Regions from separate parts of the Streptomyces sp. NBC_01304 genome, predicted to be linked through region 3. Evidence: riboswitches for the same ligand, from Rfam matches in the RefSeq annotation. Region 3 holds a riboswitch; each other region holds the start of a gene.

Evidence for each region. Region 3 has a riboswitch for cyclic di-AMP ahead of OG430_RS20420 (C40 family peptidase). Riboswitches for the same ligand answer to the same signal wherever they lie in the genome.
Region 1: linked by a shared signal. The riboswitch ahead of OG430_RS28985 (transglycosylase family protein) and the one ahead of OG430_RS20420 (C40 family peptidase) in region 3 are both predicted to bind cyclic di-AMP.
Region 2: linked by a shared signal. The riboswitch ahead of OG430_RS26365 (M23 family metallopeptidase) and the one ahead of OG430_RS20420 (C40 family peptidase) in region 3 are both predicted to bind cyclic di-AMP.
Region 4: linked by a shared signal. The riboswitch ahead of OG430_RS09095 (M23 family metallopeptidase) and the one ahead of OG430_RS20420 (C40 family peptidase) in region 3 are both predicted to bind cyclic di-AMP.

What each region holds. Positions count from the first base shown of each region.
Region 1 covers NZ_CP109055.1:6,495,909-6,503,397, forward strand. The annotation lists gene OG430_RS28965 (SurA N-terminal domain-containing protein) at 1-45, shown strand, start outside; gene OG430_RS28970 (nucleoside triphosphate pyrophosphohydrolase) at 212-1,186, shown strand; gene OG430_RS28975 (cytochrome P450 family protein) at 1,183-2,451, shown strand; gene OG430_RS28980 (transglycosylase family protein) at 2,584-3,498, shown strand; cyclic di-AMP (ydaO/yuaA leader) riboswitch at 3,686-3,865, shown strand; gene OG430_RS28985 (transglycosylase family protein) at 3,870-4,580, shown strand; gene eno (phosphopyruvate hydratase) at 4,970-6,256, shown strand; gene OG430_RS28995 (FtsB family cell division protein) at 6,348-6,836, shown strand; gene OG430_RS29000 (DUF501 domain-containing protein) at 6,889-7,419, shown strand.
Region 2 covers NZ_CP109055.1:5,912,982-5,920,470, forward strand. The annotation lists gene OG430_RS26345 (hypothetical protein) at 134-556, shown strand; gene OG430_RS26350 (PLP-dependent cysteine synthase family protein) at 632-1,759, shown strand; gene OG430_RS26355 (MFS transporter) at 1,756-2,961, shown strand; gene OG430_RS26360 (PP2C family protein-serine/threonine phosphatase) at 3,132-4,277, shown strand; cyclic di-AMP (ydaO/yuaA leader) riboswitch at 4,486-4,639, shown strand; gene OG430_RS26365 (M23 family metallopeptidase) at 4,651-5,739, shown strand; gene OG430_RS26370 (aldo/keto reductase) at 5,896-6,840, shown strand; gene OG430_RS26375 (PrsW family intramembrane metalloprotease) at 6,856-7,489, opposite strand, start outside.
Region 3 covers NZ_CP109055.1:4,676,190-4,683,678, forward strand. The annotation lists gene OG430_RS20405 (ATP-dependent DNA helicase) at 1-1,496, opposite strand, end outside; gene OG430_RS20410 (DUF4232 domain-containing protein) at 1,631-2,347, opposite strand; gene OG430_RS20415 (AfsR/SARP family transcriptional regulator) at 2,495-5,788, opposite strand; cyclic di-AMP (ydaO/yuaA leader) riboswitch at 6,071-6,244, shown strand; gene OG430_RS20420 (C40 family peptidase) at 6,250-7,422, shown strand.
Region 4 covers NZ_CP109055.1:2,082,951-2,090,439, reverse strand. The annotation lists gene OG430_RS09100 (alpha-galactosidase) at 1-1,855, shown strand, start outside; cyclic di-AMP (ydaO/yuaA leader) riboswitch at 2,197-2,357, shown strand; gene OG430_RS09095 (M23 family metallopeptidase) at 2,360-3,241, shown strand; gene OG430_RS09090 (SGNH/GDSL hydrolase family protein) at 3,482-4,261, shown strand; gene OG430_RS09085 (PH domain-containing protein) at 4,453-4,818, shown strand; gene OG430_RS09080 (SIMPL domain-containing protein) at 4,953-5,726, shown strand; gene OG430_RS09075 (TetR/AcrR family transcriptional regulator) at 5,750-6,376, opposite strand; gene OG430_RS09070 (Glu/Leu/Phe/Val dehydrogenase dimerization domain-containing protein) at 6,482-7,489, opposite strand, start outside.

The DNA of each region.
Region 1 (7,489 bases), 1.8 Mb from region 3:
CCCTGGATCCGGGAGGATTCGGCGGCGGCTCGCAAGCAGGCCTAGCTCCTCGTTCGGCGTCTCTCTTCAGCCCGTCAGGCGTCGCTCTTCAGCCCGTCCGGCGTTTGAGGACAGTCTTTTGAAGCCGGCGGCAGCCTTTAGGGAAGGGGCGGGGCGGGGAGAAAAACACCGCCCCGCAAGCCCCGCCCCACCGGCAGGTTAAGTTCGAGGGGTGAACGCAAACGCCCCGGGCCGCATCGTCCTGCTCACCACAAGCCACCGCGTGGCCCCCGGCCTCCTCTCCTGGCCCGCCTGGCAGGCCCTGCGCGACGCCGACCGCGTCGTCTGCGCAGACCCGGACCACCCCCAGCTGCCCTACCTCCGCGAGGCCGGCGTCACCGTCGAGGAGGCCGCGCCGAGCGCCGACGAGCTGGTCGAGGCCTGCGTGGGCGGGCACACGGTCGTCGTCGTGGCCACCGGCGAGGGCGAGCCCCGCCTGACCGACGGACTGGCCCGCCTTGCCGGTTCGGGGCGCGTACAGATGCCCGACCTGGAGCTGCTGCCCGCCTCCTACGACCTGCCCGGCGCCCGCCTCCTCGACCTCGTCCAGGTCATGGACCGGATCCGCCGCGAGTGCCCCTGGTCCTCGCAGCAGACCCACAAGGGGCTCGCCAAGTACGGCATCGAGGAGGCGTACGAACTCGTCGAGGCCATCGAGACGGACGACCGGCACGAACTGCGGGAAGAACTCGGCGACGTACTCCTCCAAGTCGTCTTCCACGCGCGGATCGCGGAGGAGGGCGGTCCGGAAGAGGAGGACGAGCCCTTCTCCATCGACGACGTCGCGGGCGGCATCGTCACCAAGCTCATCCACCGCCACCCGCACGTCTTCGGCGACGACACCGCGCAGACCCCGGAGGACGTCAAGGCGCACTGGATGCGCACCAAGGCCGAGGAGAAGCAGCGCGATTCGCTGACCGAGGGCGTTCCGCTCGGCCAGCCCTCCCTCGCACTCACCGCCAAGCTCGCCTCGCGCGTGCGGACGGCGGGCCTCGATGTGGCGCTGCCGGTGGGCGAGGGCATCGGGTACGAGCTGCTCGCTCTCGCGGTACGCGCCGAGGCGGCAGGCAGAGACCCGGAGACCGCGCTGCGGGCCGCGGCGCGCGCGTACCGGGACGCGATCCTGGCCGCGGAGGGCCAGGCGTGACCACCCCGCAGGCAGCGCAGGGGCCCCAACCGGAGCTCTTCTCCTGGGAGTTCGCCACCGACCCCTACCCCGCCTACGCCTGGCTGCGCGAGCACGCCCCCGTGCACCGCACCCAGCTGCCCAGCGGCGTCGAGGCCTGGCTCGTCACCCGGTACGCGGACGCCCGCCAGGCCCTCGCCGACCAGCGGCTCTCGAAGAACCCCGCCCATCACGACGAGCCCGCCCACGCCAAGGGCAAGACCGGAATTCCGGGCGAGCGCAAGGCCGAGCTGATGACGCATCTGCTCAATATCGATCCGCCGGACCACACAAGGCTGCGCAGGCTCGTGTCGAAGGCGTTCACCCCGCGCCGGGTTGCCGAATTTGCGCCGCGCGTACAGGAACTCACCGATCAACTCATCGATGGATTCGCGGAGAAGGGGGAAGCGGATCTCATCCATGAATTCGCCTTCCCTCTCCCCATTTACGCGATCTGCGATCTGCTCGGCGTTCCGCGCGAGGACCAGGACGACTTCCGGGACTGGGCGGGAATGATGATCCGCCACGGGGGCGGGCCGCGGGGCGGCGTCGCGCGCTCTGTGAAGAAGATGCGCGGATATCTCGCCGAGCTCATTCACCGGAAAAGGGAGGATCCCGGCGAGGATCTGATTTCCGGCCTCATCCGGGCAAGCGACCACGGCGAGCACCTGACGGAGAACGAGGCCGCCGCGATGGCCTTCATCCTGCTGTTCGCGGGTTTCGAGACCACCGTCAACCTGATCGGCAACGGTACGTATCAGCTGCTGCGGCACCCGGAGCAGCGGGCCCGGCTGCAGCAGTCCCTGGCGGCCGGGGAGACCTCTCTCCTGGAGACCGGGATCGAGGAACTCCTGCGCTACGACGGGCCCGTCGAGCTCGCCACCTGGCGCTTCGCCACCGAGGAGCTGGACATCGGCGGACAGCGGATCGGGGCCGGCGACCCGGTGCTCGTGGTGCTCGCCGCCGCCGACCGGGACCCCGCGCGGTTCGACGGACCCGACACCCTGGACCTGGCCCGCCGGGACAACCAGCACCTGGGCTACGGGCACGGCATCCACTACTGCCTGGGCGCCCCGCTTGCCCGACTTGAGGGGCAAGCGGCGATTTCCACGCTGCTGCGCCGACTGCCGGATCTGCAACTTGCGGGAGATCCAGGCGATTTGAGGTGGCGGGGCGGGCTCATTATGCGCGGACTTCGCACGCTTCCGGTCGAGTTCACCCCGGAGCTGCGGCAGTCGGACGGCTGATTACTGCCTGACGGTCCGTCAACTCTGTGACTTTCACGTGATCTCCGCTGCATCGACTTGTGACAAGCGTTCGAGTCTCGCTACGTTCGCTGTCTGCTCAGCTGTCACCGCTGTCCCTCGAAAGGCAGTCGCATGCTCACCGGCAACGGTCGTCACCGACGTCCCCGCCAGGCTCCCGCCCTCCTCGTCGCGGCGGGAGTGACCGGATCGGCGGTCGCCATCCCGCTGCTCGGCGCCACCAGCGCCAGTGCCGCGGACGGGGCCACCTGGGACCGCCTCGCCGCGTGCGAGAGCGGCGGCGTGTGGAGCGCCGACATGGGCAACGGGTATTACGGCGGGCTGCAGTTCTCGCAGGAGACCTGGGAGGCCTTCGGCGGTCTCGACCACGCGCCGCGCGCCGACCTGGCCAGCCGCAGCGAGCAGATAGCCGTCGCCGAGAAGGTGCTCGCGGCGCAGGGCAAGGACGCCTGGCCGACCTGCGCGCCGATCGCGGGGCTCACGCCCTCGGACGAGGCGTCCCCGACTCCTTCACCGTCCACGGAGTCCCCGGCGCCGTCGGAATCGGCGGATCCCTCGGGCGAGCCGACCGACACGCCCAGCGAGTCGGGAGACAAGAATCACGACAAGGGCGAAGAGGGCAAGGAAGGCGAAGAGGGGGAATCGGGCGAATCGGGCAAGGGTGATAACTCCGGTCAGGATGTGACGCCTTCGCCCACCGAGTCCGCCACCCCGTCCCCCGACCCCTCCCCGTCGACCCCCTCCGAAGGCGGCGGCCGGCACCGCGGCGACCGCGCCGACGAAGGCGCGTCCGGCGACAAGTCCGGCGACGAGTCCGACGGCCGGCACGCCTCCCGCGGCGACTCGCGCGACGACGCCGAGGGGGCGTACGAAGTGCGCCCGGGGGACAACCTCTGGGCCATCGCCGACAGTCACGACATCGAGGGCGGCTGGCCGGCCCTCTACGCCGACAACGAGCAAGTCGTCGGCGCCGACCCGAACCTCATCCTCCCTGGCCAAAGCCTCGATCTCGGGGAAAAGCAACGGTAGTTGCGGCGGCGGTTCATTGCTGAATGTCCGTAATAAAGAGACATCGGGGTCGATGAGAGATGGGTCTCATCGACCCCGATCGTCTTTGTATTTCCGGGGATCGCATGTTTACGGTCGTGACCGCTCGCCACTCGCGGGCCCCGAAGCCGTCACGCCGAATCCTGCCGACGGCCGCAGGGAACAGTCGACGCGTAAAGCGCCGTAGGCAGGAGCGGGGGACCCAAGGTTTGCGCCGGGTCCGGTTGTTGAGAAATAGCCGGCTCGGCTTGGGGTGAAGTCGCGAATGCGTTCCGTACGTATCCGCGACCGGGCAACTCACTTGGCCCGAACCCGACAGCTCACCTCGTAGGCGTCGGTGAGGGGATCACTCCATGCTGTTTTCCGGCAAGGGCAAGCACCGTCGTATGACCAAGGCCGAGAAGGCCACCCGCGCCGTCGCCGTGGCCGGTGTCGCGGGCGCCGCGGTCGCCGCGCCGCTGATGACCGCGGGCACCGCTTCCGCCGCCACCTCCTCGGAGTGGGACGCCGTCGCGCAGTGCGAGGCCGGCGGCAACTGGTCCATCAACACGGGCAACGGCTACTACGGCGGCCTGCAGTTCTCGGCCTCCACCTGGGCCGCGCACGGCGGCACCGCCTACGCGGCCACCGCCGACCAGGCCTCCAAGTCGCAGCAGATAGCCGTGGCCGAGAAGGTCCTCGCGAGCCAGGGCAAGGGCGCCTGGCCGAGCTGTGGTGTGGGCCTGTCCAACGCCACGTACAGCGGTGGTGGCTCCACCGGCACCCAGTCCGCCCCGCAGCAGAAGCAGCAGCAGGCGGCCCCGCAGCAGAAGCAGCAGTCCGCGCCGAAGACCGAGACCCCGCGCACCGACACCGGCTCGAAGAGCAAGACGGTCGAGACCCCGACCGGCAAGAAGGTGAAGAAGGGCGACGGCGAGTACAAGGTGAAGTCCGGCGACACCCTGTCCAAGATCGCCGAGGCGCACGGCGTCAAGGGCGGCTGGCAGCAGCTGTTCAAGCTGAACAAGGACATCATCGACGACGCGGACTTCATCTTCCCGGGCCAGCAGCTGCACCTGAAGTAAGCAGCAGCAGCAGCCCGCGGCGCCGGTGATCAGATCCGGCCCGCGATCCGGGTGATCCCCCCACACCCCCCACACTCCCGCCCCGGCGCGCTCTCCCCCGTGCGCGTCGGGGCGGGGTCATGTCTGTCTTTTGCGCCTAAACCGGCGCCGCTCTCGCGGACCTGGTTGCTCGCCGTGGGGGCTGATCAATTGATGGTGGATGTACTGGCGAGTAGTAAACAGGCCTTTTGCCCTGGTTGGAGGGCCTTCAGGCCTCTTTTCGTCCCATGAGGCGAGCAGTCGGCTGGTGGATGCTCCAGAGCCGGTTAGGCTCGTGTCGCAAGGCCGAAAGCGACCCTGCGCCGACCCGCACGACTTGGGTCACATCTAGCGTCACATCCCATAAGGAGATGCTCGTGCCGTCCATCGACGTCGTCGTAGCCCGGGAAATCCTGGACTCCCGAGGCAACCCCACGGTCGAGGTCGAGGTCGGCCTCGACGACGGCAGCACCGGCCGTGCTGCAGTTCCGTCCGGCGCCTCCACCGGTGCCTTCGAGGCCATCGAACTCCGTGACGGTGACCCCAACCGTTACCAGGGCAAGGGCGTCGAGAAGGCTGTCCTCGCCGTCATCGAGCAGATCGGCCCGGAGCTCGTCGGGTACGACGCCACCGAGCAGCGCCTCATCGACCAGGCCATGTTCGACCTGGACGCCACCGACAACAAGGGCTCGCTCGGCGCCAACGCCATCCTCGGCGTCTCGCTCGCCGTCGCGCACGCCGCCTCCGAGGCGTCCGACCTGCCGCTGTTCCGCTACCTCGGTGGCCCGAACGCGCACCTGCTGCCCGTCCCGATGATGAACATCCTGAACGGTGGGTCGCACGCCGACTCCAACGTCGACATCCAGGAGTTCATGATCGCCCCGATCGGCGCGGAGTCCTTCTCCGAGGCGCTGCGCTGGGGCACCGAGGTCTACCACACCCTCAAGTCCGTCCTGAAGGCCAAGGGCCTCTCCACCGGCCTGGGCGACGAGGGCGGCTTCGCGCCGAACCTGGACTCCAACCGCGCCGCGCTCGACCTCATCCTCGAGGCCATCAAGCAGGCCGGTTACGTCCCCGGCGAGCAGATCGGCCTGGCGCTCGACGTCGCCGCGTCCGAGTTCTACAAGGACGGCAAGTACGAGTTCGAGGGCAAGTCCCTCTCGGCCGCCGAGATGACCGAGTACTACGAGCAGCTCGTCGCCGACTACCCGATGGTCTCCATCGAGGACCCGCTGTTCGAGGACGACTGGGCGGGCTGGAAGGTCCTCACCGACAAGCTGGGCGACAAGGTCCAGATCGTCGGCGACGACTTCTTCGTCACCAACCCGGAGCGCCTGGCCCGCGGCATCGAGGAGGGCTCCGCCAACGCCCTCCTGGTCAAGGTCAACCAGATCGGTTCGCTGACCGAGACCCTGGACGCCGTCTCCATGGCGCAGAACGCCGGCTACAAGTGCATGATGTCCCACCGCTCCGGCGAGACCGAGGACGTCACCATCGCCGACCTCGCCGTCGCCACCAACTGCGGCCAGATCAAGACCGGCGCCCCGGCCCGCTCCGAGCGCGTCGCCAAGTACAACCAGCTCCTTCGCATCGAGGAGATCCTCGACGACGCCGCGGTGTACGCGGGCCGCAGCGCCTTCCCGCGCTTCAAGGGCTGATCGCTCAGGCCTCGTAGCCAGTCGTACGTACGTCCCCGCACTCGGTCCCGTACCGTGTGCGGGGACGTACGCGCGTAACGGGGAGGCGAGCATGGGAGCGACCAAGAACCGGGACCGGTTCTCCACCGCTACCAGGATCCGCCTGCTCGGCGAGCAGACCGCCGCCCGCGTCTACCGCTCGCAGACCAAACGCCAGGCCCGCCGCTCCCGGCTCACCGGCCGTGCCGCGCTGCTCGCGCTCGTCCTGTGCTCGCTGATCGTCGCGCTGGCGTACCCGATAAGGCAGTACGTCGGCCAGCGCGCGGACATCGTCGAGGAGCAGCAGAAGCTCGACGACGCCCGCCGCGAGGCGGAGGAGCTGCGGGACGCCAAGGCCCGCTGGCAGGACCCGGCGTACGTCGAGCAGCAGGCGCGCGAGCGGCTGCACATGGTCAATCCCGGCGAGACCGGCTTCACGGTGGTCGACCCGTCCGGCGCGACGCGGCGCCGCACGGACCAGGGGGCGGCGGCGGACCGGGCCTGGTACGCGAACCTCTTCGACGGGGTCGACCGGGCGGACCGCTACCGCACCGACGACTGAAGCTCCGCACTCTCGACTCTTCGCACTCTGACTGAAAGACGTAAGCACCCCCATGGAAACGCCCCCGCCGTCCACGCCGCGCACCGAGCCCACCGACGCCGATGTCGAGGCCTTCAAGCAGCAGCTGGGCCGTCCGCCGCGCGGCCTGCGGGCCATCGCCCACCGGTGCCCCTGCGGGCAGCCGGACGTGGTCGAGACGGCGCCGCGGCTGCCGGACGGTACGCCCTTCCCGACGACGTACTACCTGACGTGCCCCAAGGCCGCCTCGGCGATCGGCACGCTCGAGGCCAACGGCGTGATGAAGGAGATGACAGAGCGCCTCGCCACCGACCCCGAGCTGGCCGCCGCCTATCGGGCGGCCCACGAGGACTACATCCGTCGCCGCGACGAGATCGAGGTCCTGGCCGGGTTCCCCTCGGCGGGGGGCATGCCGGACCGCGTGAAGTGCCTCCACGTCCTCGTCGGCCACTCCCTGGCCGCGGGCCCCGGGGTCAATCCCCTCGGGGACGAGGCTCTGGCGATGCTGCCGGAGTGGTGGCGCAAGGGCGCTTGCGTGACGCTGCCGGCGGCGGACGAGAACTGATTTCTCCCCCACCCCGCCCCTTCCCGTAAGGCTGCCGCCGGCTTCACGGTGACACTATGCGGCTCCGCCG
Region 2 (7,489 bases), 1.2 Mb from region 3:
CCTAGAGATCCGGGCCTCAGTCGTTTCCGGTCTCAACCGCTCCTGGAGTCGTGGCCGGATACAGAGGGTCACCGGGGACCCCTTTTGCGTGTGCTGCGATGCGATCAGTAATGTCGCAGGCACGATGAGTTCCATGAGTCGTACGAGGCCGGCGGTGCAGGAGCGGCGACGGGTACCCGTCGCCGTGGTGCTGCTTGCCCTCGCCCTCTGCGGTCTCCTCGCCGGTCTCTGCCAGACGCACGACCACGCCCTCGGCGGCCCCGCCGCCCCGGCCGCCCCCTATGTGTCGTCGGCCTCGGCGTCCTCGCCGGTCGGGCACCTCGGACTGCCGCACGGGTGCGCCAACCAGGGGCAGGGCGAGCACACGGCCCGCGAGCACCATGTCGCCGGCCAGCAGGCGGAACGTACGGAGAGCGGGAACCCCGGGCGGGAAGTCGTCGTGGCGGCAGGACCGCGCGACGGGTACGACGTGTGTGCCCCGGTGCGGGCCGGGCCCAGAGGGGCCGGGCGGGCAGGGCACGAACTGCTGATCGCCCTGGGGGTGGACCGGAACTGAGCCGGACGCGGAGTGACGAGAGCAAGGCATCACGACACCCATCCGCGTACGGAAGTATCCGAAGGAACACCTCGCATGCTGAGCAATTTGAGCAACCTGAGCAATCCGGGCAACCCGAGCAGCCTCATGCCCGCGGCGGCCGCCGTCGGGAACACCCCGATCCTGTGGATCGACGAGCCGACCCCCGCCGAGGAGGGCGTCGGCCGCGGCTACTGGGCCAAACTCGAAGGCTTCAACTTCGGCGGCATCAAGGACCGCGCCGCCCTGCACATGGTCGAACGGGCGCGCGCCCGGGGCGAGTTGCGGCCCGGCGCGCCCATCGTCGAGTCGACCTCCGGCACGCTGGGCCTCGGCCTCGCGCTCGCCGGGGTGCTGCACGGGCATCCCGTGCACGTCGTCACCGATCCCGGACTCGAGCCGATCGTCGAGCGGATGCTGACCGCTCATGGCGTACGCGTCCACGTCGTACGGGAACCGGCCGCGCAGGGCGGCTGGCAGCAGGCCCGGGTGGACAGGGTCGCCGAGCTGATGGCCGCCATGGACGGGGCCTGGAGCCCGAACCAGTACCACAATCCGGACAATCAGGATGCGTACGGGCCGCTGGCCGCCGAACTCGCCGGGCAGCTCGGCCAGTTCGACGTCCTGGTGTGCGCGGTCGGCACCGGCGGACACTCGGCGGGGATCGCCCGCGCGCTGCGTACGACCACGATGCCCGCGCTGGAACTCGTCGGCGTCGACTCGATCGCCTCGACCATCTTCGGCCTGGAGGCCGGGCCGCGACTGATGCGCGGCCTCGGGTCGTCCATCCACCCGGGCAACGTGGATCACGGGGCCTTCGACGAGGTGCACTGGGTCGGACCGGCGGAGGCGGTGTCCTGCGCGCGGCGGCTCGCGGAGCGGCAGTTCGCGACCGGGGGCTGGAGCGTGGGCGCCGTCGCGCTCGTGGCCGGCTGGCTGGCCCGCAGCAGGCCGCGCGGGACACGGATCGCCGCGATCTTCCCGGACGGGCCGCAGCGGTACTTCGACACCGTGTTCAACGACCAGTTCTGCGCCGAGCACGGGTTGCTGTCGGGCGCCCTGCCGGGTGCGCCGCGGGAGGTCGCGGGGCCCGAGGACGGCCCGGTGAGCGAGTGGACGAGGTGGCGGCGGGAGCGTACGGCCGTCGTCACGGAGCTCAACTCGGCGCAGGAGAACGCCCGATGAAGACGCTGTGGGTGCGGGTGCGCGCCTTCGACCCTGCCGTACAGCTGCTCTTCGTCAATCAGCTCTCCATCAATCTCGGCTTCTACATGCTGATGCCGTATCTCGCGGCGCATCTGTCGGGGGACCTGGGGCTCGCCGCCTGGGCCGTCGGCCTGGTGCTCGGGGTGCGGAATCTGTCGCAGCAGGGGATGTTCCTGGTCGGCGGGGCGCTCGCGGACCGGCTCGGGTTCAAGCCGCTGATCGTCGCCGGGTGTGCGCTGCGGACCGTCGGCTTCGGGGCGCTGGCCTTCGCCGATACGTTGCCGGTGCTGATCGGCGCCTCACTGGCGACCGGGCTCGCGGGGGCATTGTTCAATCCGGCCGTACGCGCCTACGTGGCCGCAGGGGCGGGTGAGGAACGGCGAGTTGAGGCCTTCGCGGTGTTCAACGTCTTCTATCAGGCGGGGATCCTGCTCGGCCCGCTCGTCGGGCTCGCGCTCACCGGCGTCGACTTCCGGCTGACCTGCGCGGTCGCGGCCGTCGTCTTCGCGGTGCTCTCCGTGGTGCAGATCGCGAAGCTGCCGGTGCGCAAGCGGGCCGCCGAGGCGGACGGGGCGCGCGGGCAGTGGCGGACCGTGCTCGGGAACAAGGCGTTCTGGCTGTTCTCGGCCGCCATGACCGGGTCGTACGTCCTGTCCTTCCAGGTCTATCTCGCGCTGCCGCTCGCCGCGGACTCGACGGCCGTGACCACCGCGCTCTTCGTGGTGTCCGGCCTCGTAGCGCTGCTCGGGCAGCTGCGGATCACCGACTGGTGCAAGCGGCGCTGGACCCGTGAGCAGTGCCTGGTCGCGGGCCTCGGCGTGATGGGGCTTGCGTTCCTCGCGCCGGCCCTGGGCGGCGGCGCGGTGGCGCTGCTGCTGTGTGCGGCGGTGCTCGCGGCCGGGACCGCGGTGCTCTACCCGTTCGAGATGGACACCGTGGTCGCCCTCTCCGGGGGGCGCTGGGTGGCCACGCACTACGGGCTTTACAACACGGTGTGCGGCATCGGGATCACCGCCGGGAACCTCGCGGTCGGGGTGCTGCTCGACGCCGTGGGCGGAGTCGGGGCCGGGCTGTGGCTGACCCTCGCCGCGCTCGGCGGCGCGTGCGCGCTCGCGGTGGGGGCGCTGGCCAGGAGCGGGTTGCTGGCCGCGCGGACGCCGGTGCCGGCGTCGGCCGCGTAACTCGTACGGCGGCTACGGGGTCGCTCCCCGCTCCGGGTGCGGAAACCCTGGGTGGGGAGCGACTTCGCTTCTGCTCGGAGGCCGTACGGAATCTGCGGGTCCGTTGTGGCTGGTCGCGCAGTTCCCCGCGCCCCTTACGGGGCGCGACACGGCCTGGCAGGAGTAGAGCGGTGGGGCAGCGAGGTGGGCGTAGGAGCGGCAGACGCCCGGATACCGGGGACGGACCCGGCCGGGACGTCGGCATCACTCAGGTGCGGGCCTTCGTCCGGGCGCTGCCCCCGCTGCTCATCGTCGTCGGGCTGACCGCCGCTCTGCTGACCCCGCCGCGCTTCACCGCGGCGCCGTTCTTCACGGCGGCCCCGCTGATCGCGGCTCCGTTCTTCTCGCTCCGCTCCACCCTGCTCACCGGGATCACGTCCATCGCCTGTGTCGTGGGGCTGCAGCTGCGGTACGGCACCATGGGGCGGCCGCAGGAGCTGACCGAGCTCATCAACGTGGTGACCGTGGCCGGGCTCGCCGTGCTCATCAACGTCGTCGTACGCCACCGGGGCGAGAAGCTCGCCTCCGCCCGCTACATCGCCGAGGCCGCCCAGCGCGCCGTACTGCCCGAGCCGGCGCCCCGGATCGGCGGGCTCGACATCGCGGCGCGGTACGAGGCGGCGCAGGCGGACGCGTTCATCGGGGGCGATCTGTACGCGGTGCAGGACACCCCGCACGGGGTGCGGCTCATCGTCGGCGACGTACGGGGAAAGGGACTTGGTGCGGTGGAGGCGGTCGCCGTGGTGATCGGGGCGTTCCGGGAGGCGGCCGAGCAGGAGGCGACCCTGGAGGCGGTGGCGCAGCGCCTTGAGCGGGCGCTGGCGCGGGAGGGGACGCGGCGGGACGGGCTTGACGCGGTAGAGGGGTTCACCACGGCGGTGCTCGCGGAGATTCCGCATGAGCGAGGGGTCGTACGGCTCATCAACCGCGGTCATCCGGAGCCGCTGATGCTGCACTCGGACGGGCGGATGTGCCTGCTCAGTCCCGGTGAGCCGGCGTTGCCGCTGGGGATGAGCGATCTCGGGGCCTGGCCGGACCGGGCGGACGAGACGGAGTTTCCGGGCGGGGCGACGCTGCTGTTCTTCACGGACGGGCTCAGTGAGGCGCGGGACGAGGACGGGGTCTTCTACGATCCCGCGGCGCGGCTCGCGGGGCGGATGTTCCGGGCCCCGGAGGCATTGCTGGAGACGGTGGTCGAGGAGGTGCGGGCGCATACCGGGGGCGGGTCCACCGATGACATGGCGCTGCTCGCGGTGGGGCGGCCCGTGTCACCGTAGGTGACCGTCCTACCGCCCTCCGCATAACAACTGACACACCGTCAGGAAAATTGCAGAAGTCAACTCGCCCGATTCCGCCCGCTCGTGCCCCATTAAGTCCAGGCCAAAGGCGTTAACGATCAGTCGGAACGGCTTGGAATCCAGCACCGCTGTCTATTAACGTTCGATAACGCAGCGCGGTCGTCCCAGCCGTCACAAGAGTCGGCTCCGTGCGCACACGCTTAATCCCGCAAGGGAGCCGGGGAACCACTTTTTGGGGTGAATCGGGCAACTCTCGCGTCCCGCAGAGGCGAGAACGCCCGTAGGAAACCTTCCTGTTCCGAACCCGTCAGCTAACCCGGTAGGCGAGAAGGAAGGAAAGGAGTGCGCCCCAGTGGCGACCCCCACAGGCCGGACCAGGTTCAACCCTGAGGCCTCGTACAACCCGGACAGCGACTCTGAGTTCGGTTATGGCGTCAGCTCTCAGGACGAGACCTGGGAGGAGTGGAACCCCACCGAGGACTCCCTCCGCCCGGTACGCGGAAAGCACCGTGTCGGCAAGCAGCGCGGCGGGGGACTCGCACGCAGCTCCACGGTGCTCGGTGTCGGCGTCATCGCCGCGGTCGGCGCGGGTGGCATAGCCACCGCCAAGGACCGCCCGCCGGTACCGATATCGCTGCCCGACCTCTCGCTCCCCGACGCCTCGTCGCTGCCGGGTGTCGGCTCGCTGATATCCGACGGTTCGGACGACTCCGACTCGGGCTCGGAGACTGCCCAGTCGGGCGTAACCCAGGCCGTCGCCGCCTCCGCCACCCTGCCCGACTCGGGTGCCGTCGAGGGCAAGACCACCGCGGACGCCGGTGAGGCACTGCGCGCCCGCATCATGCAGCAGGCCGAGTCCAAGCAGGACGAGGCCGACGCGGCCGCCCAGGACGCCGCGGCCGATGCCGCCGTCAAGGCCGCCGCCGAAGAGGCCTCCGCCAAGCAGACGGCCGCCGAGAAGGCCGAGCTCGAGGCGAAGCGGAAGGCCGAGGCAGAAGCCAAGCGCAAGGCCGAGGCCGAGCGCCTCGCCAAGCTCGCCAAGAGCTACACGCTTCCGCTCGCCTCGTACACGATCACCACCACCTACGGGCAGGCCGGCTCCATGTGGGCCTCCGGCTACCACACGGGCCTGGACTTCGCGGCCTCGACGGGTACGCCGATCAAGGCGATCCACAGCGGCACCGTCAAGGAAGCCGGCTGGTCGGGCTCGTACGGCTACCGCACCGTCCTCGAGATGTCGGACGGCACGGAGGTCGCGTTCAACCACCAGTCGTCGATGAACGTGAGCGTCGGCCAGAAGGTCACCACCGGCGATGTCATCGGCCGCGTGGGCTCCACCGGCAACTCCACCGGTCCGCACCTCCACCTCGAGGTCAAGACGCCGGGCGGCGACCTGATGGACCCGGCCGCGTGGCTGCGCAGCAAGGGCATCACCGTCTGATTTCCCCAGGTCCCCGGCAGTCCTGGCGGCCTACCCCCCGACGCCAGGGCTGCCGGTCAGTGGCATGCCCGCACACTCCTCAACTCCTCATCCGGGTCCTGGAATCCGCATGTGGATATTGGAATACGTGTGCGGGCGAGCGCTGTTGACCGCCGTATGACTTCCCTTCGCCCCCTCGGCTCATCCGACCTCGAGGTCTTCCCGCTCGCCCTCGGCGGCAACGTCTTCGGCTGGACCGCGGACCGGGCCGCGACCTTCGCCGTGCTCGACGCGTACACCGCGGCCGGCGGCAACTTCATCGACACCGCCGACATGTACTCGACCTGGGCACCCGGTCACCGGGGCGGCGAGTCCGAGACCCTCATCGGCGAGTGGCTGACCGGGCGCGGCAGGCGCGAGGACGTCGTCATCGCCTCCAAGGTCGGCAACCACCCCGAGGCCAAGGGTCTTGCGGCCACCAACATCAAGGCCGTCGTCGAGGGCTCGCTGCGCCGCCTGCGCACCGACTACATCGACCTCTACTACACGCACTTCGACGACCTGTCCGTGCCGGTCGAGGAGATCGTGGGCGCCCTCGACCAGTTGGTGCGGGAGGGCAAGGTGCGGGCCGTCGCCGCGTCGAACATCTCCGCCGAACGCCTCCAGGAGTCCCTGGACTTCGCCGAGCGCGAGGGCCTCGCCCGCTATGTGGCGCTGCAGCCGCACTACAACCTGGTCTCGCGGGACACCTACGAGGGCGCGCTGCAGGAGGTCGCCTCCCGCTCGGGGCTCGCCGCGGTGCCCTACTTCGCGCTGGCCTCCGGGTTCCTCACCGGCAAGTACCGGCCGGGTGCGGCCGTGCAGAGCGAGCGGGCCGACGGGGGATTCGAGCTGCTCGGGACCGATCGAGGGGTACGGGTGCTCGCCGCCCTCGACAAGATCGCCGAGGCCCGCGAGGCCGAGGTGGCGTCGGTGGCGCTCGCCTGGCTGGCCGCGCAGCCGACCGTGGTGGCGCCGATCGCCTCGGCCCGGACTGTCGAGCAGCTGCCGGCGCTGCTCGCGGTGGCGGAGCTGGAGCTGACGGAGGGCGAGGTCGGGGAGCTGACTGCGGCTTCAGCCTGAGAGCTGACCGCGGTTTCAGCCTGACAGGTAGGGGTTGTAGTACGCGGGTGCGGGTGGGGCGTACGCGTACCCCTGAGGTGGTGCGTACCCCTGGGGCGGGATGTGGCCGAGCGGGGGGCCGGCGTACGCAGGTCCGGCGTACGCGGGGCCGGTGGGTCTGGGCAGCGGTGGCGGGGGCGTCGCCCGGGCCGCGTACTCCAGGGCGGGGCGGGCGAGGAGTCTGCGGCTCCACAGTTCGTCGAGCAGCTCCCGCTCGCGTATGACGAACTCCGCCCCCGCGCGCCCCCGCCTGCCCCGGTGACGTAGAAACGCCAGCGAGGTCGCGAAAGCCTCGTACTCGGCGACGGCCCGCGCCGCCCCCGGCCCACTCGTGCGCCGGGCGAAGTCGCGGGCCAGGCGGCGGGCGCGCATGGAGGCGAGGACGTACGGCTCGTGTCCCGCGATCCAGCCGGCGGCCGCATAGGCGGGCAGTTCGGCGCGCACGGTGCGCAGTTCGCGCTGGCGGGTCCAGATGGTCAGCCAGGTCAGCAGGCCGAAGGCGGGGACCATGAAGGCGGCGTACACCGCGAAGAAGCCGTAGTCGCCGAAGACCGCCGAGCTGTTCCACAGGGAGTGCATGCCCATCGCGAGCAGCAGTCCGGCCGACGGG
Region 3 (7,489 bases):
ATCATCGCCTCGGCGCGGTCGCCGATGCCGCGCTTGGGGACATTGAGGATGCGGCGCAGCGGCACCGCGTCCTCCGGGTTGGCGAGGACGCGCAGGTAGGCGAGGACGTCCCGGACTTCCTTGCGCTCGTAGAAGCGGACGCCGCCGACGACCTTGTAGGGCAGGCCGACCCGGATGAAGATCTCTTCGAAGACTCGGGACTGTGCGTTCGTACGGTAGAAGACCGCGACGTCGCCCGCCTTCGCGTCGCCCGCGTCGGTGAGCCGGTCGATCTCCTCGGCGACGAACTGCGCCTCGTCGTGCTCGGTGTCGGCGACATAGCCGGTGATCTGCGCGCCCGCGCCCGCGTTGGTCCACAGGTTCTTGGGGCGGCGGCTCTCGTTGCGCTCGATGACCGCGTTGGCCGCACTCAGGATCGTCTGCGTGGAGCGGTAGTTCTGCTCCAGGAGGATCGTCGTCGCGTTCGGGTAGTTCTCCTCGAACTGGAGGATGTTGCGGATGGTGGCGCCGCGGAACGCGTAGATCGACTGGTCGGCGTCACCCACGACGCACAGCTCGGCGGGCTCGATCGCCGGGGCGCCGTCGGCCAACGGGGCGCCCGTGCCGACGAGTTCGCGCACCAGCGCGTACTGCGCGTGGTTGGTGTCCTGGTACTCGTCGACCATCACGTGCCGGAAGCGGCGGCGGTAGTGCTCTGCGACGTCCGGGAAGGCGCGAAGGAGGTGGACCGTCGTCATGATCAGGTCGTCGAAGTCCAGCGCGTTCGCCTCGCGCAGCCGTGACTGGTACATCGCGTACGCCTGGGCGAGGGTCTTCTCGAAGCCGTCAGCGGCTTGACCTGCGAAGTCCTCTTCGTCGATCAGCTCGTTCTTCAGGTTCGAGATCTTGGCGCTGAACGACTTCGGCGGGAACTTCTTCGGGTCCAGGTCCAGATCGCGGCAGACCAGCGCCATCAGGCGCTTGGAATCGGCGGCATCGTAGATCGAGAAGGACGAGGTGAAGCCGAGCCTCTTCGACTCGCGGCGCAGGATGCGCACGCACGCGCTGTGGAAGGTCATCACCCACATCGCGTTGGCCCGGGGGCCCACGAGGTCGGAGACGCGCTCCTTCATCTCGCCCGCGGCCTTGTTGGTGAAGGTGATCGCGAGGATCGAGCCCGGGTGGACGTTCCGCTCGCCGAGCAGGTACGCGATGCGGTGGGTCAGCACGCGGGTCTTGCCGGAGCCTGCGCCGGCCACGATGAGCAGGGGGGCGCCGGAGTGCACCACGGCGGCCCGCTGGTTCTCGTTCAGCCCGTCGAGCAGCGCCGCCGGGTCCACGACGGGGCGGGGCGCGCCGTCCCGGTAGTGGGACTCCCGCTGCACCGGCGCGTCGAACCGGCCCCCGAAGAGATCGTCCGGGATCTCCTCCGGGGCGTGCTCCTCGGGGGGCGGCGGGGGCGTCTCGGCCGAGGGCTGGAGGTCCGCCAGGAAGCTGTCGTCAAAGAGGCTGCTCATCGCCTACCGAGTCTAGGCGGCTCCACTGACAGCCCGTCCCGGGTTCGCGAACCCGGGACGGGTGGTGACGCTCAGAAGTCGTATGGACACGTGGAGTTCCGAGACGTCGCACGGATACGCGGAGTTCCGAGTTCCTAGAAGTCGTACGGCTTCTCGGTGTTCCAGTTCGTCACGTCCGCGCCGTCCCAGGTGAACTCCGACTCCCCGCCCTTGCTGTCGACGGCCCCGTTCTCGTGGCCCGGGCCGGTGTCGCCGCTCTGGTCGCGCAGGGCGATGGAGAGCTCGGTCGAGGTGTTGGTCTTGTCGCCGTCGACGAAGAGGGCCACCGCGGAGTAGACCTCGCCGCCGGGCGTGATCGTGACCTTGGTGGTGCCGCTGGAGTCGTCCTTGGACGAGAGGCTGAGGACCTTCGAGGTGTCCCCGAGCATGACCGACGGGTACGACGTGACCCAGCAGGGCTTGGAGTCGGCGTTCTTCGCCGTGATCAGCAGGTGCTCGCCCTGCTCGGCCGGGAAGCGGTGCAGCACGGAGATCGACAGCTCGTCGCCCTTGCACGGCTCGCCGACGGCGGAGTCGGCGGAGGCCTTGTCGGCGCCCGAGCCGCCGGAGCCGGAGCCACCGCCGGAAGTGCCCTGGCCGGAGGACGACTTGGCGTCGGTCGACTCGTCGCCGCCCGACTTCTCCGAGCCCTCCGCACCCGCGGTCTTGCCGGCGCTCTTGCCGACGTCGACGTTGGTGCCCTTGCCGCTGCCGCTGTCGCTGTCCGAGCCGCCGCAGGCGGTCAGGCCCAGGGCCAGGACTGCGGTGGCGGCGGCGGCCAGGGCGGTGGTGCGGATTCGAGTGGTACGCATGTGAGTTCCCCCGTGCGGTGGAGCGGTCGGTCGCGGAGGCGTCGCCTCCGCTGTGGTCTGCACTCAGCTTGGCCGGGCCCGCTGGCGCTTCGCTCACGCCCCGCTGACGTCCCGCTGACGTTCGCCCCACTTGGGCGAAAGCGCAGGTCAGGACTGAGATGTGAGTCGTACGAGAGCCGTGTCGTAGCGCGCTCGCAGCCCCACGTCCGCCGATACCTTCAGCAGCGCGCCGAGCGCCCGCACGGCGCCCTCGTCGTAGCCGGACGCCTCCGCCTCGTCCGCCGCGCCCCGCAGGCGCCGGACGCCCTCGGCCTCCTCGCCCATCCCGAGCAGGGCCTCCCCGGCCGCCGTGAGGAGCAGCACCCGGGACGCACCCGAGGGGTCCGGGGAGCCGTCGAGGGCGAGTGCGGCGGTGGCCGTTTCGAGGGCCGACTGCCACTGCGCGGCCTCCAGCCGGTGCCGGGCGAGGTGGTGCAGGGCGAGTCGCTCGATGTGCCGGTCGCCGGTGGCGCGCGCCAGTTCCGCCGCCTGTACGCAGCCTTCGGCGGCCTCTTCCGGGTCGCCGAGGGCCGCCTGGGCGAGCGAGAGGTTGACCAGGGCGGTGGCCTCGCCGTGCGGATCGCCGGCGCGGGCGGCGAGCGCCGGGGCCGCCTCAAGGTGGATCAGGGCCTCCCGGATGCGGCCCTCCTCGGTCAGGACCCAGCCGAGCAGGGCGAGGACCCGGCCCTCGGCGCGTACGTCGCCGTCGGCCCGGGCCGCCTCAAGTGCCCGCTGCAGCAAGGGGGTCCAGCCGTCGCGGACCCGCCACACGATCTGTGGCCACAGGCCCAGGACGATCCGCCAGGTCCGGCCGTGCAGCCCGGCGGTGTGCGCGGCGGCGGCCGCAAGGGTGAGGTCGTCGCGTTCGGCCGCGTACCAGGCCATGGCCTGCTCGCGGCCGGTGAACTCCCGTACCGCCCGCGGTGGTTGGAAGTCCACGGGCAGGTCGAAGCACGGCTCGTCGCCGGGTTCGGCGGCGTCGGCCGCGGCCAGGGCGGTGGCCACCGTGTGGTCGAGGACGCGCCGGACGGCGTCGGGTTCCGCGTCGAGGCCGCGCGCGTACAGCCGTACGAGATCGTGCAGGGTCCAGCGCCCCGGTGCGGTGCGGATGACCAGGTGGGCGGCGGCGAGGCGGTCCAGGGCGGCCTCGGCCGCGTCCGGGTCGGTGCCGGCCAGGGCGGCGGCCGTGTAGCGGTCGACGTGGGTGCCGGGGTGCCGGCCGAGGTGGGCGAAGTGGTGCGCAGCGGCTTCGGGCAGGCGGCTCACGGTGAGGCGCAGTGCGGCGCGTACGCCCGTGTCCTCCACGTCCAGGAGGCTCAACCGGCGGGAGGCGTCGGAGAGTTCGGCGCTCATCTCGCCGAGCGACCAGTCCGGCTGGTCCGCGAGTCGCGCGGCGGCCACCCGGAGGGCGAGCGGCAGACCGCCGCACAGTTCGGCGAGACGCCGGGCGGCGACCGCCTCGGCGAGGACGCGCTCCTTGCCGAGGACCGCGGCGAGCAGGGCGGTGCCGTCGTCGGGGCCGAGGACGTCGACGGGCACGGGCCGGGCGGCGTCGGAGGCGATCAGGCCGCGCAGCCGGTAGCGGCTGGTGACGACGGTGACGCAATCGGTGCCGCCCGGCAGCAGCTCCCTGACCTGCTCGGAGCCGTGTGCGTTGTCGAGTACGACGAGGAGTTGGCGGTCGGCGGCCAGGGAGCGGAACAGCGCGGAGGCGCCGTCGGCCGACTCGGGTATCCGGCGCGGCGGGACCCCGAGGGCGAGCAGGAACTCGCGGAGCACCTCGGCGCGGGGCGGGGCGCCGGTGTCGCTGAAACCGCGCAGGTCCGCGTAGAGCAGTCCGCCGGGGAACGCGGCGCGGTTGCGGTGCGCCCAGTGCACGACGAGCGCCGTCTTGCCCACGCCGGCGGGGCCGGTGACCAGACACACCGGGGCCTCGCCGGCGGCGGCGCGGGACAGGGCGGTGAGCTCGGCGGCGCGACCGTGGAAGCCACGGGGCATGCGGGGCAGGAGGTCGACGGTGGCGGGCAGTGGGGGCGTCGGCGAGGCGGACGCGGGCGCGGGCGAGTGGGGCGCGGGCGGGTAGGCCGGGGCCTGCGCCAAGGCCGGAGCCTGGACCTCGGGCAGGGCCTGAGCTGGGAGCTGGGGCGGGGCCGGGGCCTGCGTCAGTGCCGGAGCTGCGTCCTGGGCGGGAGCCTGGACTTCGGTCAACACTGGAGCTGGGACCTGGGCCGGATCCTCGACCCGAGCCGAGTCCGGACCCTGCGCCTGCGCCAAGGCCGGATCTGCGACATGGGCCGGGACCTGACCCCGAGCCGAGGCCGGATCTGCGACATGGGCCGAAGCCTGGACCCGAGCCGAGGCCGGATCCTGGGCCTGCGCCAGGGCCTGAGCCTGCGCCGGGGCCTGGGCCTGCGCCAGGGCCTGCGCCTCGGCCAACCCCGGAGCTGGGACCTGGCCCAGGGCGGGAGCCGCCACCTGGGCCGGGGCCGGAACCGGGGCCTGGGCCTGGGCCTGGGCCTGGGCCTGGGCCTGGGCCTCGGTCAACCCCGGAGCTGAGACCTGGGCCTGCGGCTGGGCCGGTGCGGCCGGAGCGGGGGCCCGAGTCGGGGACAAAGGTTCCGCCACGTCGGCGCTCGTCCTCTGCCCCGCCTGCCCGCGCAGCTCCTCCCCGCGCAACGCCACCGCGTACGCGTCCGCCAGCTCGTGCCCCGGATCCACGCCCAGCTCGTCGGCGAGCAGCCGCCGCGTGCGGTGGAACCAGTCGAGCGCCTCCGAGCGGCGTCCCGCCCGCTGCAGGGCCGTCATGAGCGCGGCGGACAGCGACTCGCGCAGCGGATGGGCCCCGGCCTCCGCACGCAACAAGGCAGCGGCGCGCGCGTGCTCGCCGAGGCGCCCGTAGTCGGCGGCCAGCAACTCCACGGAGGCGAGCCGCAGTTCCTCGAGCGCGTGCGCGGCGGCCTGCAGCGGCGGGCTCGGGTAGGCGCCGGTCAGGGCCGGGCCCTGCCACAGCGAGAGGGCCTCCCGGTACATCGCCACGGCATCGGCCGGCGCGCGCTGGCTGCGGGCCAGCGTCACCAGTTCCTCGAAGCGGTGGGCGTCGAGCAGGCTCTCCGGCATGCGCAGCACGTACGCCGTGCCCTGCGTGACCAGTTCGACCCCGAACATCTCGGCGTCCGCCTCCGCGAACAGGGCCCGCAGCCGCGACACATGACCCTGGATGACGCTGCGGGCGCGAGCCGGCGGCTCGTGCTCCCACAGGGCGTCGGTCAACTGGTCCACCGGCACCGGATGGTTGGGCCGCAGCAGCAGGGCGGCGAGCAGGCTGCGCCGCTTGGCGGGGCCGAGTGGCAGTTCGCCGGTCTCGGTGGCGACGGAAACCGCTCCGAGCAGCCGGAACTCCACGGAAGCAACTCCTTGTGGGGGAAAGCACCAGATTACCGGAGGGGTCGGTGACGTCCCCGCGCACGACCGCCTGGCAGCGCCCGGGCCGGGCCGCACCTGCGGCCGGGCGTCGCAGCAAGACACCAGTTGTGACGACAAGGAACAGCAAACCGGACAGCGGAGTTATCAAGGTCACGAAAATGTATCGGGCATATCGAACATCAACCTTCACAGCAGCCACACGTGTTGGCTAGCGTGCTCCGCGAGCAACCCGTACCCCCACCGGCGACAGACGTCGGGAACGGGCGGCTCGCGCCGAGTCCGGTGCGCCCACAGGCAAACCGGAGCCGGGGACCCAACTTGACCTTGGGGTGAATCGGTCGCGTACGAGCAAGACGTACAAGACCGTAGGGCAGCCTTCCGAACCACCCGCCCGAACCCGACAGCTAACCCGGTAGGCGGTCACTGGAAGGAGCGCCTCCTTGGCGTCGCACCGCAAGCCGCGCAGTCGGTCCGGTCGAATACGTACAGCTCAGGCCGTCGGCATGACCACGGCCGCCCTGACCTCCGTGGCGCTCCTGGCGCAGAGCGCGAACGCCGCGCCCAGCAAGCCCAAGCCGTCCCTGGAAGAGGTCCAGAAGAAGGTCGACGACCTCTACCGGCAGGCCGGCGTCGCCACCCAGAAGTACAACGCGGCGAAGGAACGCACCGACAGCCAGCGCGGACACGTCGACGATCTGCTCGACCAGGTCGCCAAGCGCACCGACAAGCTGAACGACGCGCGCCGCGAGCTCGGTTCGATCGCCGCGGCCCAGTACCGCAACGGCTCCACCTCGGCCACGGCCAACATGCTGCTCGCCGACGATCCGCAGCAGCTGTTCGACCAGCGCCAGCTGATGAGCCGCATGAGCAAGAGCCAGCAGTCCGCGGTCGACGAGTACAAGGACCTGCAGGCCGAGGCGACCGAGAAGCGCGGCGAGGCGACCAAGAGCCTCGCGTCGCTCACCGACGCCCAGGACGACCTGCGGACGAGCAAGTCGGACGTCCAGTCGAAGCTGACCGAGGCGCGTGAGCTGCTTTCGAAGCTGACCGCCGAGGAGAAGGCGCGGCTCGCGGCGATCGAGAAGAAGAAGGAAGAAGAGGCCCGCAAGAAGGCCGAGGAGCTGGCGCGCAAGCAGGCCGCGGCGGAGGAGGCGGCCAAGCGGAAGGCCGCCGAGGAGGCCGCGAAGGAGAAGGAGGAGGGGCAGGACTCCGGCTCGGGATCCGGCTCCGGCAGCGACTCCGGCTCCTCGGACAGCAGTTACGCCGCGAAGGCCGAGAAGGTGCTCAGCTTCGCCCGGGCCCAGATGGGCAAGCCGTACGTCTGGGGTGCCACCGGCCCCGACTCGTACGACTGCTCGGGCCTGACCCAGGACGCCTGGGCCGCCGCCGGGATCACGCTGCCGCGCACCACCTGGGACCAGGTGAAGGTCGGCACGACCGTCAAGGTCGCGGACGCCAAGCCCGGCGACCTCGTCTTCTTCTACGACGACATCAGCCACGTCGGCATCTACATCGGCGACGGCCAGATGATCCACGCGCCGAAGCCGGGTGCGAACGTACGCACCGAGTCGATCTACTACATGCCGATCCACAGCGTGGTCCGGCCGGCCTGACGCAGTTCCGTACGACGCGAAGAAGCCCCGGCGCCACTCGGCACCGGGGCTTCACCGTCGCTGGAAC
Region 4 (7,489 bases), 2.6 Mb from region 3:
GGGCACCGAGTGGCAGTTCGGGGCGGCGAGCGTGGCGGCCGGCGAGCTGCGCCTGCGCTTCGAGGACACGGCGCACCGGCTCGGGATCACGCTGGTGTACCGGATGCGCGGGGACGTGCTGGAGCGCTCCGCCGTCCTGGAGCACCTGGGCCACGGCCCGGACGTGGAGGTGCTGCGCGCGGACTCCGCGGTCTGGACGCTGCCGGAGCGCGAGCGGTGGCGGCTGTCCCAGCTGCACGGGCGGTGGGCCGCCGAGTCGCGGCTCGTACGCTCCGACCTCACGTACGGCGAGAAGATCATCGGGAGTCGGCGCGGGCACACGAGCCATCAGCATCTGCCCTGGGTCGCGCTCGACGCGGAAGGGGCGAGTGAGGAGCACGGCGAGGTCTACGGCTGCGCCCTCGCCTGGTCGGGGTCATGGCGCATCGCCGTGCAGCAGCTGCCGGACGGTCGGGTGCAGATCGCCGGCGGGAGCGGGCACGACGACTCGGGGCAGGCGCTGCTGCGGCCCGGTGAGTCCCTCACCACGCCCGTCTTCGCCGGACTGTGGAGCGCGGGTGGCTTCGGCGGGGCGAGCCGGGCCTGGCACGCCTACCAGCTGGAGCACGTGATCCCGGACGCCCAGGACGTGCGGCCCGTGCTCTACAACTCCTGGGAGGCCACCGGCTTCGACATCTCCGAGGCGCAGCAGCGGGCGCTGGCCCGGCGGGCGGCCGACATCGGTGTGGAGCTGTTCGTGGTGGACGATGCCTGGTTCGGGCGGCGCACCAGCGACCGGGCCGGCCTCGGCGACTGGACACCGAATCCTGATCGTTTTCCCGGCGGGCTGAAGCCGCTCGCCGATGAAGTGCACGGGCTGGGAATGCAGTTCGGGATCTGGGTCGAACCGGAAATGGTCAACGCGGACAGTGATCTGTATCGGGCGCACCCCGACTGGGTGCAGCACTTTCCCGGGCGTACCCGCACCGAATTCCGGCATCAGCTGGTGCTCAACCTCGCGCGCACCGACGTACAGGACTATCTGTGGGAACAGCTGCACACACTGTTGTCGTCCGCGCCGATCGACTATGTGAAATGGGACTTCAACCGCAGCTTCACGGATGCGGGCTGGCCCGGCGAGGAGTGTCCGCAGCGGCTCTGGAATGACCATGTGCATGCCTTGTACGCGCTGCTCGACCGGCTGCGGGCCGAGCACCCCGGGGTGGCCTTCGAGTCCTGCTCGGGCGGGGGCGGCCGGATCGATCTGGGCATCCTCGCCCGGACCGACCAGGTGTGGACCTCCGACAACACCGACCCGTTGGACCGGCTCGCCATCCAGCACGGCTTCAGCCAGCTGCACCCCGCCCGGGTGATGGCCGCCTGGGTCACCGACAGCCCGAACACGCAGCTCAACGACCGAGTGAGCTCGCTTCGCTTCCGCTTCGTGAGCGCCATGGCGGGGGTGCTCGGGGTGGGCGGCGATCTCACGCGGTGGAGCGAGGCGGAGCTGGCCGAGGCGCGGGAGTGGGTGGACCTCTACAAGGAGATCAGGCCCGTCGTGCAGCACGGCGAGCTGTACCGGCTGCGGGCTCCGGACGGCGGGCTCAGTGCCGTGCAGTACGTGCACGGGGGCGAGGTCGTCGTCCTCGCGTGGCTGCAGGCGCAGCGGTACGGGGAGCCGGTGGCGCGGCTGCGGCTGCGGGGGCTCGATCCGGCGGGGACGTACGAGCAGGTCGGGGTGGGGGACAGGGTCGGCAGGAGCGACAGGGCCGGGGCGGGAGAGGTGCACCGGGGGGCGGTGCTGCTCCATCACGGGCTGCACACCGGGCTGCGTGGTGACCTTGATGCCGCGATCTTCCGCTTCAGTCGTAAATGACCGATTCGGGGGATTAGGTAGTTTCAGGTGGTTGGTGAACTTCAAGTGGTTCGCTGGATAAGGGGCTTACGCGGGCCTTCGTGGTAACTGGCCTGGAACTAAAGGCTCATGGCTCTCTGTCCGTGAGCGGGATCATAGTCGTGACCGTGCGTGGCGATCTTCGCGGGCCGATTTCCAGGGGTAAGGCGGCACTAAAGATCATTCATCCACGGAGTGTGACGGCAATTCCGGGAATGGATCATCGGTGGGCAATTGCGCGGGAATTGATTGCTTGTCTCCGCGCTCCGCGCTCGTTTACGTTCTGCGGCATCCGGACGGACGCCCAATCCTGCCGCCGCCCGGAATTCCGCACACCCACCCGTGTACGGCAGGAGCGGGGGACCCACGGTTAGATGCCGCATCCGGTCCACCGGAGAGGCTTGGGGTGAAGCCGCGTAAAAGCGGCCGGACATCTCCAGTCCGAACCCGACAGCTCACCTCGCAGGCGCCGGAGAGGAATTCGCCATGCCCGCGAAGGGTAAGCACCGCCGTCCCAAGTCCCAGCGGATCAGCCGCGGATTCGCCGCCGCAGGCACCGGAGGCGCCGCCCTCGCGCTGCCGCTGCTCGGAGCCGCCGGCGCCCATGCTGCGACCGCCGCCGCCCCCCAGGTGCAGCAGGCCGCCCCCGCCGCCGCACCGCAGGCCGCCGCCAAGACGTACTCCGTCGTCGCCGGGGACTCGCTGTCCGCGATCGCCGACGAGCTGAACGTCGACGGCGGCTGGAAGAAGCTGTACGCCGACAACCGCAAGGTCGTCGGCGACGACCCCCGGCACATACGCCCCGGCATGAAGCTGAAGCTCGACGGCGCCGCCGAGGCCACCGCGAAGTCCGCGGCGAAGGCCGACGCCACCGGGGCCACGGCCAGCCAGGCGCAGATCGACGCGGCCGGCACCAAGGCTGCCGAGGCCGTGCAGGGCGAGGCCGTCCAGGCCAAGGCCGCGAACGGCTTCACCGCCCCGGTCGAGGCCCCCATCAGCACCTCGTACCGCACGGCCGGCGCCATGTGGTCCAGCGGCTACCACACCGGCACCGACTTCGTCGTCCCGTCCGGCACCCCGGTCAAGGCCATCGGCGAGGGCACCGTCGTCTCGGCCGGCTGGAGCGGCTCGTACGGCAACGAGGTCGTCATCCAGCACGCCGACGGCCACTACTCGCAGTACGCCCACATGACGTCCCTGAACGTCGCCACCGGGCAGAGCGTCGACGGCGGCACCCAGATCGGCCTGTCCGGCTCCACCGGCAACTCCACCGGACCGCACCTGCACTTCGAGGTCCGCACCGGCCCCGGCTACGGCTCGGACGTCGACCCGCTCGCGTACCTGCGCAGCCACGGCGTGACCGTCTGACGCATTGCGCACCGTGTTCAGGAGCGCGTTCCGAGCCGCGTCCCGAACTGCATCGCGACCGTGCTTTCACCGATGGCCGGAGCCCGTAAAGGGCTCCGGCCATCGGTGCGTTCGGCGCTGATGCCCGGTATTCCGACTTGGTTCGATCTTTATCGGTGGCATATATCACCCGCCGTCAAGCCCCCGTTGACCCTTATTACGGTGGCGTAGGTCACGGGACGAGGTGAAAGATATGCCGACGTGGCAGACGAATCGACACCCCAGTTCAAGTCGTACGCGGCTGTCGGCGACAGCTTCACCGAAGGTGTCGGCGACCCGGGCCCCGGCGACACCTTCGTCGGCTGGGCCGACCGCCTGGCCGTCCTCCTCGACGACCGGCACCCCGAGCAGACCTTCCGCTACGCCAACCTCGCCGTGCGCGGCAAGCTCCTCGACCAGATCGTCGAGGAGCAGGTCCCGCGCGCCAAGGAGCTCGCCCCCGACCTGGTGAGCTTCTGCGCCGGCGGCAACGACATCATTCGCCCCGGCACCGACCCCGACGACGTCGCGGCCCGCTTCGAGCGGGCCGTCGCCGACCTGAAGGAGAACGTCGGCACGGTCCTCGTGACCACCGGCTTCGACACCCGGAACGTTCCGGTCCTGCGGCATCTGCGCGGCAAGATCGCTACGTACACCGCCCATGTGCGCTCCATCGCCGACCGCTACGACTGCCCCGTCCTCGACCTGTGGTCGCTGCGCTCGGTCCAGGACCGCCGTGCCTGGGACGGTGACCGCCTCCACCTGTCGGCGGAGGGCCACACCCGCGTCGCGCTGCGCGCCGCCCAGGTGCTCGGCCTGGAGATCCCGGCCGACCCCGACCAGGCATGGCCGCCGCTGCCGCCGCGAGGCACGCTCGAGGTGCGGCGCGACGACATCCAGTGGGCGCGCGAGTATCTGGTCCCGTGGATCGGGCGGCGGCTGCGCGGGGAGTCTTCGGGCGACCACGTGTCGGCGAAGCGGCCGGACCTGATGCCTCTGTGAGTCGGGCCTGATGTCTCCGTGCGTCGGGCCTGATGTCTTCGTGCGTCGGGCCTGTTGGGTCTGCGAGCCGTTCCTGATGCCTCTGAGAGCCGGATCTGTCGCCTCCGTAAGGAGGTTGCCCTTTAGCTGGAGCGAAGGCGTATCGAGTTAGAGTTCGATGATTTCGACACGTCTACTCATGGGGGCCAGTCATGGCGCTTTTCGGCAACGCGCACACCATCGATCCGGGCAAGGCGCAGCAGGAGTACGCACGCCTCCTCGGGCAGGGCGAACAGGTCTACGCCGCCTTCGTGTTGATCCGCGACACCATGCTGTTCACCGATCGCCGCCTCGTCCTCATCGACAAGCAGGGGATCACCGGCAAGAAGGTCGAGTACCACACGGTGCCGTACCGCAGCATCACGCACTTCGCGGTGGAGACCGCGGGGCACTTCGACCTCGACGCGGAACTCAAGATCTGGATATCGGGCAACCCCACGCCGATCGAGAAGACCTTCACCAAGGGCGTCAACATCTATGAGGTGCAGGCGATCCTGACGCAGTTCGTGGCCCGGTGAGGTGACCCGGTGAGGTGACAGGCGGCGCGGAGCGGGAGTGGCGTGGCCCCCCGGGCGGGCGCCGGTGCTGGGATGACCGCGCGGCCTCTCCGGGAACCGGGGGAGGGGCCCTAAGAGCGGAAGGACCACCCCTCATGCCCGTACGCACCTCAACGCCCCTGGCCGCACGGTCGCTCGCCGCGGCCGTCCTGGCCGGGGGCCTGCTCGCCGGTGCCGCGACGCAGGCCGTCGCCGCACCCGAGGCCTCGCCCGCCGCCCAGGCCGGGACCGCGCAGGCGCCCAAGCCGGCGACCGTGACCGTGACCGGCGAGGGCCGTGCGACGGCCATGCCGGACACGGCCGTCGTCACCGTCGGCGTCGAGGTCACCAAGCCGACCGCGCAGGCCGCCCTCAAGGCGCAGAACGCCGCGGCGGACGCGCTGCTCGCGGCCGCGAAGAAGGAGGGGCTCGCGGAGCGGGACGTACGCACCGAGAGCCTGTCGCTCTCCGCCGTCAACGAGCACAACCCCACCACCGGCACGTCCAAGATCACCGGATATCAGGCGGGGCAGGTGTTCTCGCTGCAGGTCCGCGACATCAAGCGGACCGGCGCGGTCATCCAGGCCGTGATGGACGCGAGCGGCGACGCCGGCCGCATCCACTCCGTCGCCTTCGACGTCGCCGACAGCAGCCGCCTGCGTTCCGCGGCGCGCCGCTCCGCGCACCTGGACGCGCACGAGAAGGCCGTGCAGTACGCGCGGCTCAGCGGCTGCAAGCTGGGCCGTCTGGTGTCGCTGAACGAGGGGGAGAGCGGGCGGCCGCGCCCGCTCGCGATGCCGGCCGTGGCGTTCGACAAGGAGGGCGTGCCGGTGGCGCCGGGGGAGGTCGAGGACCAGGTGACGGTCACTGCCGTGTATGAGCTGTGCTGACGGTCTCGCCCTGAACGGGCGGTTCAGCCCTGGTGTGCCGCGCCGGTCAACGCCTCGCGGTCGAGGCCGAGTTCGCGGGCCAGGGCGTCGTCGACCCACTCCAGCATGGCGGTCCGGGTCAGCGTGCCCGCGTACGCCGTGGTCTGCACGGCCAGGCCGTCGAGCAGGGCGGTCAGGCGCAGGGCCGCCGCCCTCGGGTCGGGGCAGCTGAACTCGCCCGCGGCGGCGCCCTCGGCCATGACCTCGGCGAGGGCGGCCTTCCACTGCTGGTCGAGGTCGCGGGTCACCTCGCGCAGGGCGGGCTCGCGCTGGGCCGCGGCCCAGCCCTCGATCCACAGCCGCCAGCCCTTGGCCTGGCCGGTCGGCGCGTACCAGCGCACCGCCGCCCGCAGTCGGCGCAGGGCGGTGGTGCGGCGGCCCAGGACCTTGCGCAGATGGGCCAGGTCGCCCTCGGCGGCGTAGGTGAAGGCGGCCGCGACGAGCCGTTCCTTGGACGCGAAGTGGTAGAGCACCAGGGCGTTGCTCACGCCGAGCGAGGAGGCGACATCGGCGATGCGGACCGCGGCCACGCCACGGGCCTCGATCTGCTCGACGGCGGCGCGAAGGAGTTCTTCGCGCCGCTCCTGCACACTCAACCGGACCCGTGCCACGGCGTCACCCTAGTTGCTCGCGGACGGCCGGAGCAGGGCGGGGCCGACCGGGGATTCGGCTGTACCGGGACTCAGCGGTACCGAGGATTCAGCGGTACCGCAGATTCAGCGGTACGTGCCGAACCGTTCCGTGATGACCGGCAGCCGCTCCGCCGCCAGTGCGTGCGCCGCGGCCCGCGGGGTGCGGCCGTCGGCGGCGGCACGGTCCAGGAGATGGCCGACCAGGGCGCGCATCGCCCCGCGCGTGTGCGCGAAGGCCGCGTTCGCGTCGGCCGGGACGTCGCCGAAGAGCGTCCACCACCACCAGGCATTGGTCCCGGAGTTGACGGCCACGTCCGGAAGGACGGTGACGCCACGGGCCGCCAGCAGCTCCTCGGCCTCCGGCAGCACCGGCAGATTGGCGGCCTCGACGATCCAACGCGCCCTGATCCGCGCCTGGTTGGCGGCGTCGATCGCATAGGACACCGCGGCGGGGACCAGCACCTCCGCGTCCGCCGCCAGCCAGGCGTCGTCGCCGAGTTCCTGGTCGCCGGGCCGCAGCACGGAACGGTCCACGCAGCCGTACGCGTCCCGCGCGGCGAGCAGCGCCTCCACGTCCAGGCCGTCCGGGTTGGCGATCGTCCCCTTGATGTCGGCGACGGCGACGATCTTGAGCCCGGCCCGTTGGAGGAACCGGGCCGTCGCCCCGCCCATCGTGCCGAGGCCCTGCACGGACACGCGGGCCCCGATGCGCTCCACGCGCGCGTGGTCGAGCGCGACGAGTACCGCCTCGGCGACTCCGCAGCCGCCGACCAGCTCGTCCAGACCGATGCCGTCCACCTCGACGGCGAACGCGTCCGCCAGCCGCGCTCGGGCTTCCCTCTCGTCGTCGAGCAGCGGATACACCGCCTGGATGGACGAGGTCAGCCCGGCCTCCGCCACCGCCCTGTCGACGACGTCCTGGGTGAGCCCGAGATCCTCACCCATGGTCCAGAAGCTCTCGATGTAGGGCCGCATGGCCCGCAGGTAGCGCACGAGAATCCCGTACGCCGCCGGGTCGCGCGGATCGCAGTCGATGCCGCCCTTCGCGCCGCCGAGCGGGATGTAGCGGGCCCGCGGGTCGTAGTGCAGGGC